Regions from separate parts of the Saccharopolyspora antiqui genome, predicted to be linked through region 1. Evidence: riboswitches for the same ligand, from Rfam matches in the RefSeq annotation. Region 1 holds a riboswitch; each other region holds the start of a gene.

Region 1 (5,338 bases):
GAATTGTCCGGTGCGGCGCTGGAGATCCTGCGGGAAGGCGACGAGCGGATCTTCCGCCGGGAGCGCGCCACGCTGGCCGACGGCTGGGTGCTGGCGGTGTTCTCGGTGCCCGAATCCGAGCGGCAGAAGCGGCACGTGCTGCGCACCCAGCTGACCCGGCTCGGCTTCGGCACCGCCGCGCCAGGCGTGTGGATCGCACCGGCGAACCTGCGGGACGCGGCGTCCAGCGTCCTGCGGCGCTACGGGCTGGACGGCTACGCCGATCTGTTCCACGCGGAGCATCTGGCTTTCGGTGAGCTGCGGACGAAGGTGTCGCAGTGGTGGGATCTCGACCAGCTGCAGGCGCTCTACGGCGAGTTCATCGGGGTGTACCGGCCGGTCGCGCAGCGGTGGCGGCGCCGCCGCGCCCCGCGCGGGCCGGAGGCCTTCGCCGACTACGTGCGGGTGCTGACCGACTGGCGACGGCTGCCCTACCTGGATCCCGGTCTGCCCGTCGAGCTGCTGCCCGAGGACTGGAACGGGACGGTGGCCGCGGAGCTGTTCTTCACCCTCAAGTCGTGGCTGGAGCAGCAGGCCCACGACCACGTCAGAGGTCGTGGGTGAGAATTCCGGTTCGCATGGGCGTTTTGATCTCTGTTCTTAAAGTGGCGTCAGCCGCTTAGCCCGCCTAGGGCACTTGCACCGCCGCGGGTTCTCAGACTCTGCCCACTGGCGTTCTCTGGGAGGCCTGCCTCGACGTGGTGTATTGGCATACATGATGTCGGGGATCCCGCAGTCGAGAAGGCGTCTGAGGGCCTGTCTTCGGACTCGTTTTGCTTCGTGGTGCGGGTGGCAGACCTGGCGATTTCGCGCGAAATCGCCACCCGCCCCGCGTGGGAGACGGCGATTTCGCGCGAAATCGTCCACCTCACCCGAGGTGGACGGCCCGACACGACCACTTCAAAAACAAGAACAAAGACAGCTGCTCAACGCGCGCTGGTGATGACCTCGATCGGGCGGGCGCGCCAGACGTCCCAGTCGGCGGCGATGGCGCTGGCGGCCTGCAGCAGCAGCGGCAGGTGGTGGTCGACCAGGGTGTCCATTGTGGTCTCCGCGGCGTGCGCGTTGACGTTCACCGCCGCGACGACCCGACCGCCGCCGTCGCGGATCGGGGCGGCGATCGAGCGGATTCCGGGCGCCAGCTGCTCATCGGTGGCGGCCCAGCCCTTGGCGCGCACGTCGCGCAGCGCCGCCGCGAACTCGGCGCGCTCGGGCTGCCACCTCGGGGTGATCCCGGACCGGCTGGGAACGCCGAGCACGCCGTCCAGTTCGGTGCTCGACAGATCGGCGAGCAGGACCTTGCCGAGCGAGGTCGGCGGCGCGGGGAAGCGGGTGCCGATCGTCACCGCCAGGGTCACCAGCTTCGGCACGGCCACCCGCGCCACGTACACGATGTCGGACCCGTCGAGCTGGGCGATCGAACACGACTCGTGCGTGCGTTCCACGAGTTGCCTGAGATGCGGCCTGCCCAATTCCCACAGGTTGCTGGTGCCGATGTAGGCCATGCCGAGTTCCAGCACCCGGGGCGTGAGGGTGAAGCCCGCGTCGGTGATGCGCACGTACCCCAGCTGTTCGAGGGTGATGAGGATCCGGCGCGCCGTGGGCCGGGCCAGGTCCGCGGCCGCGGCGACTTCGGACAACGACATCGTCGGTTGTCCTGGCCGGAAGCAGCGGAGGACGTCGAGTCCCCTGGCCAGGGCCTCGATGAACTCGGGGTTGCCGTCACGACGCATGACCGCAGGTTATCGCCTCCCGATCTCGCCGCGGCAGCGACGGCCTTGCCACGAACGGATCCGTTCGGCCAGGATGGCCGTACCACGGACGGATGTCCGCAAGGAGGAAGGTCTGCCATGGCGTTCGTCAACGAGGACAACATCACGGAGTTGGCCCTCCGGCGATGGGGCACCGCGCACTCACCGCGGCTGGCGCAGTTGATGACCGCGCTGGTGCGGCACATCCACGAATTCGCCCGCGAGGTCGAGCTCACCGACGACGAGTGGCTGGCCGCCATCGAATGGCTCACCGCCACCGGGCAGCTCAGCGACGAAAAGCGGCAGGAATTCATCCTCGCCTCCGATGTCATCGGGCTCAGCATGCTCGTCGTCCAGCTGAACAACCGCTTCTCGCCGACGGCGACCCCGGCCACCGTGCTCGGCCCGTTCCACATCGACGGCTCGCCGCCGGTGCCCTTCGGCCACGACATGTCCGATGGCCTGCCGGGCAAACCGCTGTTCATCACCGGCAAGGTCACCGACACCGGCGGAAAACCCATGCCGTCCGCGGTTCTGGACGTCTGGCAGGCCGATTCCGATGGCTACTACGAGTCCCAGATCGCCGAGATCGACGAAGCCCGGCTGCGCGCCAAGTACCAGACGCGCGAGGACGGCACGTACTGCATCCGCACCGTGGCGCCGCTGGGGTACTCGATTCCGATGGACGGCCCGGTCGGCGATCTGATCAAGAAGACCGACATCAGCCACTTCCGCCCGGCACACGTCCACTTCCTCATCGACGAGCCCGGCCACCACAAGCTGATCACCCACCTGTTCCAGGACGGCGTCGAATACCTCGACACCGACGTGGTCTTCGGCACCAAGGACGCGCTCGTGGTCGAGTTCGTCGAGCGGCCAGCGGGCCCGACACCCGACGGGGGCCAGCTCGACCAGCCCTACCTGCACGCCACCTACGACTTCGTCCTCGAACCGACCACCGACTGATCGCCGGTCGAACCACTGCCGCGAGCACCGCACCCACCCGGCTCGCAGGGCGCGTGCTGCGGGCCCTTGCCAACGGCTTGCCAGCCGGTAGTCTCCGAGGTGCTGGTGGTTCGGCTATCCACGGGATGTGACCGCGGGTGGCCGAGGCAAGAGGGAACCCGGTGCGAATCCGGGACTGCCCCGCAGCGGTGAGTGGGAACGACCGCCGTCCCCGGTCGCAGCAGACCGGGATTAGCACTGGGCACGTGTGCCTGGGAAGCGACGGCCAGTAGGAACGCCCGGCACGGACCGGGAGGAGCCCGCGAGTCCGAAGACCTGCCGCCGGTGCGCGCACCCGGTGGTGCGCGCTGATCCGAGGTCTCGCGGGAAGACCTGGCGGATGGTCAGCTCGTGGTCGCCGCGCTGGCTGGTTTCGCCTGTCTCCCGTCGGACCTCGGCGCATCTGTCGTCGAGCTCGCGAGGAGAGGGCGTTGACCAGCAAGATCGGATCTACCGTACTCGGCTACCCCCGGATCGGCCCCAACCGGGAACTCAAGCGCGCGTTGGAGAGCTACTGGTCGTCGCGCAGCAGCGCGGCGGAACTGCGCGAGGTCGCCCGTCGACTGCGCGTCGACACGTGGCGGTCGCTGCGGGACGCGGGGCTGGATTCGGTGCCCGGCAACACGTTCTCGTTCTACGACCACGTGCTGGACGCGGCGGTCACCTTCGGCGCGATCCCGGCGCGCTACACCGACCTGGGACTCAGCTCGCTGGACACCTACTTCGCCATGGCGCGCGGGGTGGAGTCCACGCCGCCGCTGGAGATGACGAAGTGGTTCGACACCAACTACCACTACCTGGTGCCCGAGATCGGTCCGGACACGCGGTTCTCGCTGGCCGACCGGACTGCGCTGGAGCAGTACCGGGAGGCGGCCGAGCACGGCGTGACCACCCGGCCGGTGCTGGTGGGTCCGCTTACGTTGCTGCTGCTGTCCAAGTCGGCGGCCGGGGCCGCCGAGTCGTTCCGGCCGCTGGACAAGCTCACCGAGCTCCTCGACGTCTACGCGGAGCTGCTGGGCGAGCTGCGCCGCGAAGGCGTGGCCTGGGTGCAGCTCGACGAACCCGCGTTCGCCGCCGACCGCTCGCCTGCCGAGCTGGCCGCGCTGCGCGCCGCCTACCGTCGCCTCGGTGACCTGCCCGAGCGCCCGAACCTGCTGGTCGCCGGTTATTTCGGTGATCTCGGCGAGGCGCTGGAAGTGCTGGCGTCCTGCCCGGTCGAGGCGCTCGGTGTCGACCTGGTGGCCGGGAGCTCCACGGCGGACGCGCTGTCACCGGTTCGCGGGCTGCGGGACAAGACGCTGGTGGCCGGGCTGGTCGATGGGCGCAACATCTGGCGCACCGATCTGGACAAGGCACTCGCGACGGCCGCCACGCTGCTGGGGGCGGCCGGTGAGCTGGCCGTGAGCACCTCCTGCTCGCTGCTGCACGTGCCCCACGACGTGGCGGCGGAGGCGAACATCGACCCGCAGGTCAAGTCGTGGCTGGCGTTCGCCGAGCAGAAGGTCCGCGAAGTCGTCGTGCTCGGCCGCGCGTTGCGCGAGGGCCGCGACGCGGTGGCCGAGGAGCTGGCCGCGGCGCGCGCCGCGGTTGCCGACCGGGCGACTGCCGATCGGGTGCACAACCATCGCGTCCGGGCCCGGCTGCAGGCGTTGCGGCCGACGGCCACGCAGCGCGAGCCGTACGCCGAAAGGCGCGCAGCCCAGCGGAAATCCCTGCGCCTGCCGCCGCTGCCGACCACGACGATCGGATCCTTCCCGCAGACCGCGGACGTTCGCAAGGCGCGTGCCGCGCTGCGCTCCGGCCGCCTCGACCGGGCCACCTACCAGCAGCGGATGCGGGACGAGATCGAGCGGGTCATCCGCCTGCAGGAAGAACTCGGACTCGACCTGCTGGTGCACGGCGAGCCCGAACGCAACGACATGGTGCAGTACTTCGCCGAAAACCTGGACGGTTTCGCCAGCACCGACAACGGTTGGGTGCAGTCCTACGGGTCGCGGTGCGTGCGCCCACCGATCCTGTTCGGCGATGTCTCCCGGCCGAAGGCGATCACGGTCGAGTGGGCGACCTTCGCCCAGCGGCTGACCGAGAAGCCGGTCAAGGGCATGCTCACCGGACCGGTCACGATCCTGGCGTGGTCGTTCGTCCGCGACGACCAGGCCCTCGCCGAAACCGCCAAGCAGGTGGCGCTGGCCATCCGGGACGAGGTGAGCGATCTGGAGACCGCTGGTATCCGGGTCATCCAGGTCGATGAACCGGCCCTGCGGGAGTTGCTGCCGTTGCGCGCGGTGCGGCACGAGCAGTACTTGGCGTGGGCGGTGGCCGCCTTCCGGCTGGCCACCTGCGGTGTCGCCGAGTCCACCCAGATCCACACCCACCTGTGCTATTCGGAGTTCGGCGAGGTGATCAACGCGATCGTGGCGCTGGACGCGGATGTGACCAGCATCGAGGCCGCCCGCTCGCGCATGGAGGTGCTCGACGACCTCAACGCGGTCGGCTTCGGACGCGATGTCGGCCCCGGTGTCTACGACATCCATTCACCGCGC
Region 2 (5,338 bases), on a different contig from region 1:
GATCGTGGCGGTCGGCGCGATGGCCATCACGTTGGAGTTGCGCATGCCGTCGCGCCGCACCCGTGCCCGCAGCGCGTCCCAGTCCATGGTGGACCCGGCGGCCAGGTCGAGGTCGCCGTCGCGGGCGTCGGCGAGCAGCCGCAGCGAGTCGACGGGCAGGATCCCCCGGCTCCACAGCGACCCGTCGAACGACTCGTACCGGCCGCGCTCGACGGCGAGTTCGCTGGACGCGGCGATGGCGTGGTAGCTGATCTGCTCCATGCTGCGGTCGGCGAACTCGACGGCGGCCGCCGATGACATCGGGATGCGCCCGACGATCAGCGCGTCGGCGAAGCCCATCAGCCCCAACCCGATCGGCCGGTGCCGCAGGTTGGACCGGCGCGCCTCGGGAACCGTGTAGAAGTTGATGTCGATGACGTTGTCCAGCATCCGCACCGCGGTGCGGATGGTGCGTTGCAGCCGCTCGGCGTCGATGCCGTCGGGGGTGATGTGCCTGGCCAGGTTGATGGATCCGAGGTTGCACACGGCGACCTCGTCGGTGCTGGTGTTCAGGGTGATCTCGGTGCACAGGTTGGAGGAGTGCACGACGCCGACGTGCTGCTGCGGGGACCGCAGGTTGCACGCGTCCTTGAAGGTGATCCAGGGGTGGCCGGTTTCGAAGAGCATGGTCAGCATCCGCCGCCACAGCTCCACCGCGCGGACCCGGCGGAACACCCGGATCTCGCCGCGATCGGCGGCCTGCTCGTAGGCGCGGTAGCGCTCGGCGAAATCCTGGCCGTAGCGGTCGTGCAGGTCCGGGGTCTCGTCCGGGGAGAACAGCGTCCACTGCTCGTCGGCTTCGACGCGGCGCAGGAATTCGTCGGGCACCCAGTTGGCGGTGTTCATGTCGTGGGTGCGGCGGCGGTCGTCGCCGGTGTTCTTGCGCAGGTCGAGGAACTCCTCGACGTCGATGTGCCAGGTCTCCAGGTAGGCGCACACCGCGCCCTTGCGGCGACCGCCCTGGTTGACCGCGACGGCGGTGTCGTTGGCGATCTTCAGGAACGGCACCACGCCCTGGGACTTGCCGTTGGTGCCGTTGATGTGGGCGCCGATGCCGCGCACCGGCGTCCAGTCGTTGCCCAACCCGCCGGAGTACTTCGACAGCAGCGCGTTGTTGCTGATCGAATGGAAGATACCGGACAGATCGTCGTCCACAGTGGTCAGGAAGCAGGACGACAGCTGCGGTCGGGTGGTGCCCGCGTTGAACAGGGTCGGCGTCGAGCACATGAAGTCGAACGAGGACAGCAGTTGGTAGAACTCGATGGCGCGGGCCTCGCGGTCGTCCTCGCGCAGCGCGAGCCCCATCGCGACCCGCATGAAGAACGCCTGCGGCAGCTCGAACCGGGTGCCGTCGTGGTGCAGGAAGTAGCGGTCGTAGAGGGTCTGCAGGCCGAGGAACCCGAAGGTCAGGTCGCGTTCCGGCAGCAGTGCGCGCCCGAGTCGGGCCAGGTCGAAGGTGCCCAGTTCGGGGTCCAGTCGCGCCAGTTCGATGCCGCGCCGCACGTAGTCGACGAAGTACTGCGGGTAGCGCTCCCGCATCTCGTCCTGGTCGGCTTCCCGCGGTTCGCCCAGGAAGTTCAGCGCTTCGCGGCGCAGCTGGTGCAGCAGGAGCCGGGCGGTGACCTGCGAGTAGTTGGGTTCGGTCTCGATCAGGGTGCGCGCCGCCATGATCTGCGCCAGCGAGAGTTCGTCGTCGCTGATTCCGGCATAACCGGTGCGCCGCACTTCGTCGAGCACGGCGTCGGCCGAGACGCCGGGCAGTCCGGCGCAGGCCTGGTGGACCACAGTGGACACCCGGGTCCAGTCGTCAAGTGTCTTGGTCACGGGCTCTCTCCCTCGTGAGCTCGGCGAACCGCGATGGCGCGCGAGGACACCGCGGTAGCGCCGCTGGTGGTCCGCGCGGACTCGCCCTCGAAGTCCCGGACAGCACGCTCGCGCGTGCACCGGTGGCAGGTCTTCGGACTCACGGGCGGCCTACTGGTCGTGGCTTCCCAGGCTCTCGCCCAGTGCTGTACCCGCTGCCGTCTGGCAGCCGGGTCACGACGGTCGTTCCCGTTCACCGCTGCGGGGCAGTCCCGGATTCGCACCGGGTTCCCTCTTGCCTCGCCGGATGCCTCCGGCGAACCACCAGCGAGCGACACACTACATGTTGTGTCTGGGGTTGGTGAGCATGGGCAGATATCGGCGTGTCGGTGTCCCGCTCGACAGTCCGGGCACTACGTCGCCAACGACAGCGAGACGGAGCGGCTCAGCTACGACGCGGTGATCGACGAGCCGACGTTGCGCGAGGTCTACCTGAAGCCGTTCGAGCGGATCATCGCGAAGGCGTCGCCGTGGGCGCTGATGGCCGCCTACAACTCGGTCAACGGACAGACCATGACCGAGAATTCCGTGCTGGTGAACGACATCCTCAAGGGCGAGTGGGGTTGGGACGGCGCGCAGGTGGCGGTGATCGGGGAGAGCGCCACGATTCCGGCGGTGCAGGGCGGTGGTTCGCCGCACGTCAGCCCGCCGCACGTGGTGACGCCGCTGGCGGGTCTGCGGGCCACGCTGCCCGACGCGGACGTGGTGTACCAGCGCGGGGTGCGGCATCGGCGGCTGCTGGACGTGCTGGCGCGAACGGAGATCTTCGACCCGACGGGCGAGGGGACCGGCATCCGGGTCGAGTACCTGGACGGCGCGGGCCAGGTCCTCAGCAGCGAGTTGCGCGGCACCGAGCGGCTGGTGTGGCTCGGTGGGCTACCCAGCGGGACGAAATCGTTGCGGTTGCGGGGAAATCTCGCCGCCGAACTCGGCGAGCACCTGTTCGGGGTCAACGGCACCGGGCATTTCCGCGTCGAGGTGTCCGGGCGCGCGGTGCTGGACGTGGCTGCGGTCAGCGCTGACGGTGTCGCCGATCCGTTGGGCGACCTGATCGAACCACCCGAGCAGCGGTTCAACGTCGTGCTCGTCGAATCGGACCTGGACGCGGCGGGCCGAGCGGCGTTGACGGTGGAGTTCACCCCGCGCAGCCTCGACCTGCTGGTCGCCGTCGGGATCGGGCACCGCGCGCGGGAGTGGGACGACGCCAGCGAACTCGCCGCCGCGCTGGCGGTCGCCCGCGAAGCCGATGTCGCGGTGGTCGTGGTCGGCACCAACGACGAGGTCGAGACCGAGGGCCGCGATCGCGCCTCGCTGGACCTGCCGGGCACCCAGAACGAACTGGTCCGCAGGGTCGCGGCGGTGAATCCGCGCACCGTGGTGGTGGTCAACGCCGGGTCGCCGGTGATCATGCCCTGGGCTGGCGAGGTGCCCGCGGTGCTGTGGACCTGGTTCGGCAGCCAGGAGTACGGCGATGCGCTGGCGGACGTGCTGCTCGGTCGCATCGAGCCCGGTGGCCGACTGCCGACCACCTTCCCGGCCGAACTGGCCGATGTGCCGGTCCCGCTGCCCGGTGTCCAACCGGTGGACGGCGAATTGCACTACGCCGAGGGAGATCTGGTCGGGTATCGCGCCTACGCGGACCGCGGCGTGCGCCCGGCATTCCACTTCGGACACGGGCTGGGCTACACCGCTTGGGAGTACGTCGAGGCCGTCGTCGACGGCGATGCGGTGCGGGTGAAGCTGCGCAACACCGGTGAGCGGGCGGGCCGCGAGGTCGTTCAGGTGTATGCCGACGAGCCGTTTCGGTTGGCGGGCTTCGCCGTCGTGGCGGCCGAGGCGGGTGCCGAGGTGTCGGCGATGATCGACGTCGAGCCGGGCGGTGGGTTCTTGGTCGGGCGCAGCGCCGGGGATCTGCGGATCAGCGCGGCGACGAGCCCGTGAGCCGGTCGACCCACGGGCTCGTGCCGATCACTGCTGGGTGAGGTACTTCTGCAGGTCGTCGAGGACCATGTTGGCCGCCATCGGGCCGATGCCGAGGAACCAGGTGTCGTCGGGCACCTCGATGGCCTTGCCGCCGCGCACCGCGCCGAGCGTCGTCCACTGCACCGAGTTGACCACGCCGGTCAGCTGCTGCTTGGCGGTGTCGCCGTAGGCGGAGTAGAACAGCATGTCGCCGTCGGCCTGGGAGATCTGCTCGCGGCTGATCTTGGTGAAGGTCTGGTCGGGCAGTTGGTTCTCGGGGCGGCCCAGGCCCGCGTCGGCCAGGATGGTGCCGATGAACGAACCCTTGTCGTAGAGCCGGATGTCGCCGGGGGTGAAGCGCAGCACGCTGATCTTGCGGGCGGCCGGGTCGCCGACCTGCTTGCCGATGTCGGCGGCGCGCTGCTGGTAGGTGTCCAGGATCTGCTGGGCTTCGGTCTTCTTGCCCAGCGCGTCGGCGTCGAGCAGGAAGTTCTGCTTCCAGTTCTTGCCGACGGTGTCGGCGAACACCGTCGGGGCGATTTTGCTCAGCGCCTCGTAGTTCTGGTCGTCGCGCATCTTGTTGGACAGGATCAGGTCGGGCTGCAGCGCGGTGATCTTCTCCAGGTTGGGCGAGCCGATGGTGCCGACGATCTCGACGTTGCCCGCCTTCTCCGCGAGGTACGGTTGCAGCGACTTGTTGGCATCGGGCAGCACGGTTCCGATCGGTTTGATCCCCAGCGCCAGCACCGAGTCGAGTTCCCCGGTGTCGAGCACGATCACCCGCTGCGGGGTGCCGGTGATCTTGGTCTGGCCCTTGGCGTGCGTGATGATTCGCTCGCCACCCTGCGGCGCGGCGGGCTGCTCGGGGGCCGCCGTGCCGCATGCGGCGACGGTGCCGAGCGCGAGCATGGCGGTGACCGCCGCGAGCAGTCGACGGGGACGGAACATGGTGCTCCCTGCCTGTCCGAGAGGTTCCAAAAGTTCGGTAAGCCTAACCTGATTGGAGTAGGGAGACCAGCTTTGAGACGGTTGTCACCGCGCGGCCAACGGCGTGGCTGATCTCGACGTGGTAGGTGCGGACATGGAGTCGTTGATCCCGCGCGGCCGGTCCGAGATCGCACCGGGTGCGGTTCACCTGCCCGACTGGCTGGACCTCGACCGGCAGCGCGAACTGGTGACGGCCTGCCGGGAGTGGGCGGGTTCCCCGGCGGGCATGCGGTCCGCGCGGCTGCCCAGCGGGGGTGTGATGTCGGTGCGCACCGTGTGCCTGGGCTGGCATTGGTACCCGTACCGGTATTCGCGCACGGTCGCCGACGGCGACGGTTCCCCGGTCACACCGTTCCCGGACTGGCTGGGCGATCTCGGTCGGCAGGCGCTGGCGGACGCCTACCGCCGGGACGCCGCCGACTACCGGCCCGATGTCGCGCTGGTCAACTTCTACGACGCGACCGCGCGGATGGGCATGCACCAGGAT
Region 3 (5,338 bases), on a different contig from region 1:
GTGTCCAAACAGGACTTTGCACTGGTGAGTGACACTGCGCGGCGGAAACAGGTACTTCCACGCATGACGCGGGTCAGTCCTCCAGCTGGCCCTCCAGTTCCAGGTAGACCGCGCGCAGTCCGTCGAGGGTGGCTTCGTCGGGTTCGGCCCACAGGCCGCGGTCGGCCGCTTCCAGCAGGCGTTCGGTCATGCCGCGCAGCGCCCACGGATTGGACTGGCGCATGAACTGCTGCACCTGGTCGTCGAACACGTACGACTCGGCCAGCTTCGCGTACATCCAGTCGTCGACCACGCCCGCGGTGGCGTCGAAGCCGAACAGGTAATCCACTGTGGCCGCCAGCTCGAACGCACCCTTGTAGCCGTGCCGCTGCATGGCCGAGATCCACTTCGGGTTGACCACGCGGGCCCGGAAGACGCGCTTGGTCTCCTCGCCCAGCGTTCGGGTCTTGACCGCGTGCGGCACCGCCGAGTCACCCACGTAGGCCGCCGGATTCCGCCCGGCCAAGGCCCGCACCATGGCCACCATGCCGCCGTGGTACTGGAAGTAGTCGTCGGAATCGGCGATGTCGTGCTCGCGGGTGTCGACGTTCTTCGCCGCGACCTGGATGCGGCGGAACGCCGACTCCATGTCGGTGCGCGCCTCCCGGCCGTCCAGCCCGCGCCCGTAGGCGTAACCGCCCCAGGTCGCGTACACCTCGGCCAGATCGGCGTCGCTGCGCCAGTTCCGGGCGTCGATCAGCGGCAGCAGGCCCGCGCCGTAGGCACCCGGCTTGGACCCGAAGACGCGGGTCGAGGCGCGCCGTTCGTCGCCGTGTTCGGCCAGGTCGGCGCGGTAGTGCGCGGCGACGTAGTTGTCCTCGTCGGGCTCGTCCAGCTCGGCCGCGGTCCGCACCGCGTCGTCGATGAGCGCCACCACGTGCGGGAAGGCGTCGCGGAAGAAGCCGGAGATGCGGACCACCACGTCGATGCGCGGGCGGCCCAGCTCCGCCACCGGCACCACCTGGAAGCCGGTCACCCGGCGCGAGGCGTCGTCCCACACCGGGCGGCAGCCCAGCAGCCACAGGATCTCGCCGAGGTCGTCGCCCTGGGTGCGCATCGCGGAGGTGCCCCACACGGTCAGCCCGACCGACCTCGGGTATTCCCCGGTGTCCGCGCGGTGCCGCGCCAGCAGCGACTCGGCCAGCGCCGCGCCGACGTCGAAGGCGTTGCGGGACGGGATGGCCTTCGGATCCACCGAGTAGAAGTTGCGGCCGGTGGGCAGCACCGAGATCAGCCCGCGGGTCGGCGATCCCGACGGACCGGCCGGTACGAAGCCTCCGTCCAGCGCGTGCACGATGTGCTCGACCTCTTCGGTGGTCCGCGCCAGCCGGGGCACGACCTCGGTGCAGGCGAAGCGCAGCACCCGAGCCACCGGGTCCACGGCCGCACCGAGCACCCCGGCGACAACTTCCCGGACCTGCCCGGCCTGCCACCCGGTCTCGGCCAGTGCGGTGATCAGCTTGCGCGCCAAGGCTTCCAGCAGGTCGACCGCATCGGATGCGGAGGCGGCCGGGCCCTCGACGAGCTGCGTCAACGCGCTCGGCACGGCCACCTTCGCGCCCGGCTCGGCCAGCAGCGCCTGCTCGTCGAGTCCGAAGTGGACGGCGAGTGCGGAGCGCAGGCCGGGCAGCGCGCCGACGGTGCCGCCGAAGACCTGCCGGGCGCGCAGGATCGCGAGCACGTCGTTGACCAGTTCGCCATCGCGCGGCGCGCGGCCAAGGATGTGCAGGCCGTCGCGGATCTGCACGTCCTTGATCTCGCACAGGTAGCCGTCGACGTGCAGCACGAAGTCGTCGAAGGCCGCCGCGTCGGGCTGGTCCTCCTGGTGCAGGTCGTGGTGCAGGTCGGCGGAGGTGATCAGCTCCCAGATCTGGTTGCGCAGCGTGGGTTTCTTGGCCGGATCCAGGTCGGCGACGATGGCGTACTCGTCGAGCAGCTGCTCCAGCTTGGCGATGTCGCCGTAGCTGTCCGCGCGGGCCATCGGCGGGATCAGGTGGTCGACCACGACGGCGTGCCCGCGGCGCTTGGCCTGGGTGCCTTCGCCTGGATCGTTGACGATGAACGGGTAGATCAGCGGCAGCTCGCCCAGCACCGCGTCCGGTGCGCAGTCGGCCGCCAAGCCGAGGCCCTTGCCCGGCAGCCATTCCAGGGTGCCGTGCTTGCCCAGGTGGATCACCGCGTGCGCGCCGAACTCCTCGGCCAGCCACCGGTAGGCGGCCAGGTACTGGTGCGACGGCGGGAGGTCCGGATCGTGGTAGATCGCGATCGGGTTCTCCCCGAAGCCGCGCGGCGGCTGGATCATCAGCACCACGTTGCCGAAGCGCAGCGCCGCGACGTAGATCGAACCCTCGTCGTCGACGTAGAGGCTGCCGGGCGGGGCGCCCCAGTGTTCGGTCATCGCCGCCCGCAACGCCTCCGGCAACGCGTCGAACCACTCGCGGTAGCGCGTGGCGGGCACCCGGATCGCCGCCTCGGACATCTGGTCCTCGGTCAGCCACTCGACATCGTGCCCACCTGAGGCGATCAACCGGTGGATCAGCCTGTCGCCGTCCAACCCGGACACGTCCAGGCCGTCCAGGTCGTAGCCCGCGGCGGCCAGCGCGCGCAGCAGCACGACGGCCGACGCGGGAGTGTCCAGGCCGACGGCGTTGCCGACGCGGGAATGCTTGGTCGGGTAGGACGAGAGGACCACCCCGAGCCGCTTGTCCGCGTTGTCGACGTGGCGCAGCCGGGCCAGCGACACCGCGGTGCCCGCGACGCGCCGCGCCCGCTCCGGATCGGCGACGTAGACCGGGATGCCGTCCGGGCCGCTTTCCTTGAAGGAGAACGGCACGCTGATCAGCCGACCGTCGAACTCCGGCACCGCGACCTGCATCGCCGCGTCCATCGGCGACAGCGCCGCGTCGCTTTCCGCCCACACCGCCCGACTGGTGGTCAGGCACAGGCCCTGCAGGACGGGGATGTCGAGTTCGGCCAGCGCACCGGCGTCCCAGGAATCCTCGTCGCCACCCGCACTCGCCTCCGCCGCCACGGTTCCACCGGCGGCCAGCACGGTCGCCACCAGGGCATCGCAGCCGCTGAGCAGCTCGCGCAGCCCGGCCGCATCGGTCAGCCCGCGCAGCGAACCGCAGAACACCGCCACCGCGTTGGCACCGGCGTCTTCCACCTGGTCGGCCAGGGAATCCACGAACGCGGTGTTGCCCGCCAGGGCGTGGGCGCGGTAGAAGACGATGCCCACCGTGGGCCGGGACGGATCGTGCGGCCGGTCGCTGTGGCGACCGAACTCGGGCATCTTCTCCGGTGCGGCGAAGCCCTCCCCGGTCAGCAGCACCGTGTCGGAGAGGAACCGGGCCAGCTGGGCGAGGTTCTCCGGGCCGCCTTCGACGAGGTAGGCGAGCGCCTGCGCGGTGACCCCGGTGGGCACAGTGGACAGTGCCATCAGCTCGGCGTCCGGGGTGGCCTCGCCACCGAGCGCGACTGTGGGGACACCGGTGGCCAGCACCGCGTCGAGGCCTTCCGACCAGGCCCGACGGCCACCCAGCAGGCGGACCACCACCACGTCCACGTCGGTGAGCAGTGCCGGGACCTCTTCGGCGGCGACGCGGGCGGGGTTCGCGACCCGGTAGTCGGCGGCAGCGGCTTTGGCAGCCAGCAGATCGGTGTCCGCAGTGGACAGCAGCAGGACTCGCCCAATTTCACCGGGCCCAATTTCACCGGGCCCAATTTCACCGGGGCCAATTTCGCGGGGAGTCGTTTCGCGGGCAGGCTCGCTCACGGTCGTCCTCTCTCGGGGTGCGCGCCCCGGTGGGGTCACGGCGGCAGGAGTGTCCTGGCTCCCGGATCACCGCAGGTCTCCGCCTTCCCGCCCGAGCCGCCATCGCGGTCCGGGCAGTGGCTAGTGGGGGCTGCTCCCCGGTCACAGTGGCGCGACCGCCCCGGATTCGCACCGGGTTCCTCCGCGACACCGCCGTCTGGCTGGACCTCATCCTAACGGCTCAAGCACCGCCGACCCGGACACCGCCGAACCATCTCGGCGAGCTGCGACAGCAGCCCTGCCCAACACCGCAGCCCCGAAATCCGGCAAAGCACCCTGCCAGGTTCGGGACTTGGCCGTGACCGGCTGCGCGCCGGTGCCGAGGAAACGGGCGATTTCACGGGAAATCGGCAGTTCCCGTGGAGAGAGGGTGGCGGTTTCGCGCGAAATCGCCCGACCCCCGCACCACCCGGGTGCGTCAGTAGCCCGCTGCGCGGTCGACCACGCCGAGCAACGGCTCGCCCGCCAGCCTCCGGCGAACGTTGTCCTCGACCCGCCGGGCCAGGGCCGGGATCAGCAGCGACTGCGGGTTCGCGGAGTGCGGCGAGATGATCGCCCGCGGATGCTGGAAGAGCGGATGTCCGTCCGGCAGCGGTTCCGGGTCCGTCACGTCCAACGCCGCGCCACCGATGCGCTCCGCGTCCAACGCCGCCACCAGCGCGTCGGTGTCGACCAGCGATCCGCGCGCGATGTTGACCAACCACGCGTCGGCGCGCATCCGGGCCAGCGCATCGGCATCGATCAGCTTCGCCGTCTCAGCGGTCGCCGGCGCGGCCAGCACGACGAAGTCCGACTCGGCCAGCAGTTGGCCCACCCCGGCGACGTCGTCGGATCCCCAGGTCCAGGCCGCCCCGTCGACCGGTTTGCCGGACCTGTTCACCGCGAGCACCCGAACCTCGAAGGGCCGCAACAACTCGATCAGCGCCCGACCGATGCCGCCCGCACCGATGATGCCGACCGTCGCGCCGAACAGACCGCGCATGCCCGCCGGACGCGCCCAGCGATCGGCCCGGGCCATCACGTTCAGCCGTCGCGCTCCGGCCAGCATCAGGCCGAGGGTGTGTTCGGCGACGGTCTGGGCGTAGGTGCCCGCCGCGGAGGTGAAGGTGATGCCGTCGCGCAGCGCACCGGCGGCCACCCAGGATTCGATACCGGCCGAGGGAAGCTGCACCCACTCCAGGCCTGAGTGGTCGAATTCGGCGAACCGGTCGGGCTTGCCGCCGTACCAGATCAGCGCGGTGGACTCCGCGGCCGAGCCGAGCTCGGCACCCGCCGCGACGACCGCCGCCGAAAGCTCCGGCGGGGCGTCCGGACCGATGTGGACCTTCACGTCTACTCCGTCTCCGATCAGCTGTTGTCGACCAACTTCGCCAAGGCGGGCAGCTGGTCGGCATCCTCCAACGCCGAACCGACCGCGACCACGGCCGCCCCGGCCGCGAGGAATTCCGGTGCGTTGTGCGAGTTCATCCCACCGGTGGCCACCAT

The links. Region 1 has a riboswitch for cobalamin ahead of metE (5-methyltetrahydropteroyltriglutamate--homocysteine S-methyltransferase). Riboswitches for the same ligand answer to the same signal wherever they lie in the genome.
Region 2: it holds a riboswitch for cobalamin, as region 1 does, so the genes downstream of both, ACTWQN_RS36210 (ribonucleoside-diphosphate reductase subunit alpha) here and metE (5-methyltetrahydropteroyltriglutamate--homocysteine S-methyltransferase) in region 1, are expected to answer to the same signal.
Region 3: it holds a riboswitch for cobalamin, as region 1 does, so the genes downstream of both, cobN (cobaltochelatase subunit CobN) here and metE (5-methyltetrahydropteroyltriglutamate--homocysteine S-methyltransferase) in region 1, are expected to answer to the same signal.

The regions. Positions count from the first base shown of each region.
Region 1 covers NZ_JBQQBO010000004.1:296,278-301,615, reverse strand. The annotation lists gene ACTWQN_RS10260 (PaaX family transcriptional regulator) at 1-603, shown strand, start outside; gene ACTWQN_RS10255 (IclR family transcriptional regulator domain-containing protein) at 966-1,772, opposite strand; gene ACTWQN_RS10250 (dioxygenase family protein) at 1,890-2,756, shown strand; cobalamin riboswitch at 2,846-3,093, shown strand; gene metE (5-methyltetrahydropteroyltriglutamate--homocysteine S-methyltransferase) at 3,227-5,338, shown strand, end outside.
Region 2 covers NZ_JBQQBO010000040.1:3,778-9,115, forward strand. The annotation lists gene ACTWQN_RS36210 (ribonucleoside-diphosphate reductase subunit alpha) at 1-1,863, opposite strand, end outside; cobalamin riboswitch at 1,971-2,183, opposite strand; gene ACTWQN_RS36215 (glycoside hydrolase family 3 C-terminal domain-containing protein) at 2,191-3,843, shown strand; gene ACTWQN_RS36220 (ABC transporter substrate-binding protein) at 3,871-4,812, opposite strand; gene ACTWQN_RS36225 (alpha-ketoglutarate-dependent dioxygenase AlkB family protein) at 4,946-5,338, shown strand, end outside.
Region 3 covers NZ_JBQQBO010000012.1:167,689-173,026, forward strand. The annotation lists gene cobN (cobaltochelatase subunit CobN) at 74-3,763, opposite strand; cobalamin riboswitch at 3,863-3,995, opposite strand; gene ACTWQN_RS20315 (D-isomer specific 2-hydroxyacid dehydrogenase family protein) at 4,272-5,183, opposite strand; gene ACTWQN_RS20320 (bifunctional 4-hydroxy-2-oxoglutarate aldolase/2-dehydro-3-deoxy-phosphogluconate aldolase) at 5,201-5,338, opposite strand, start outside.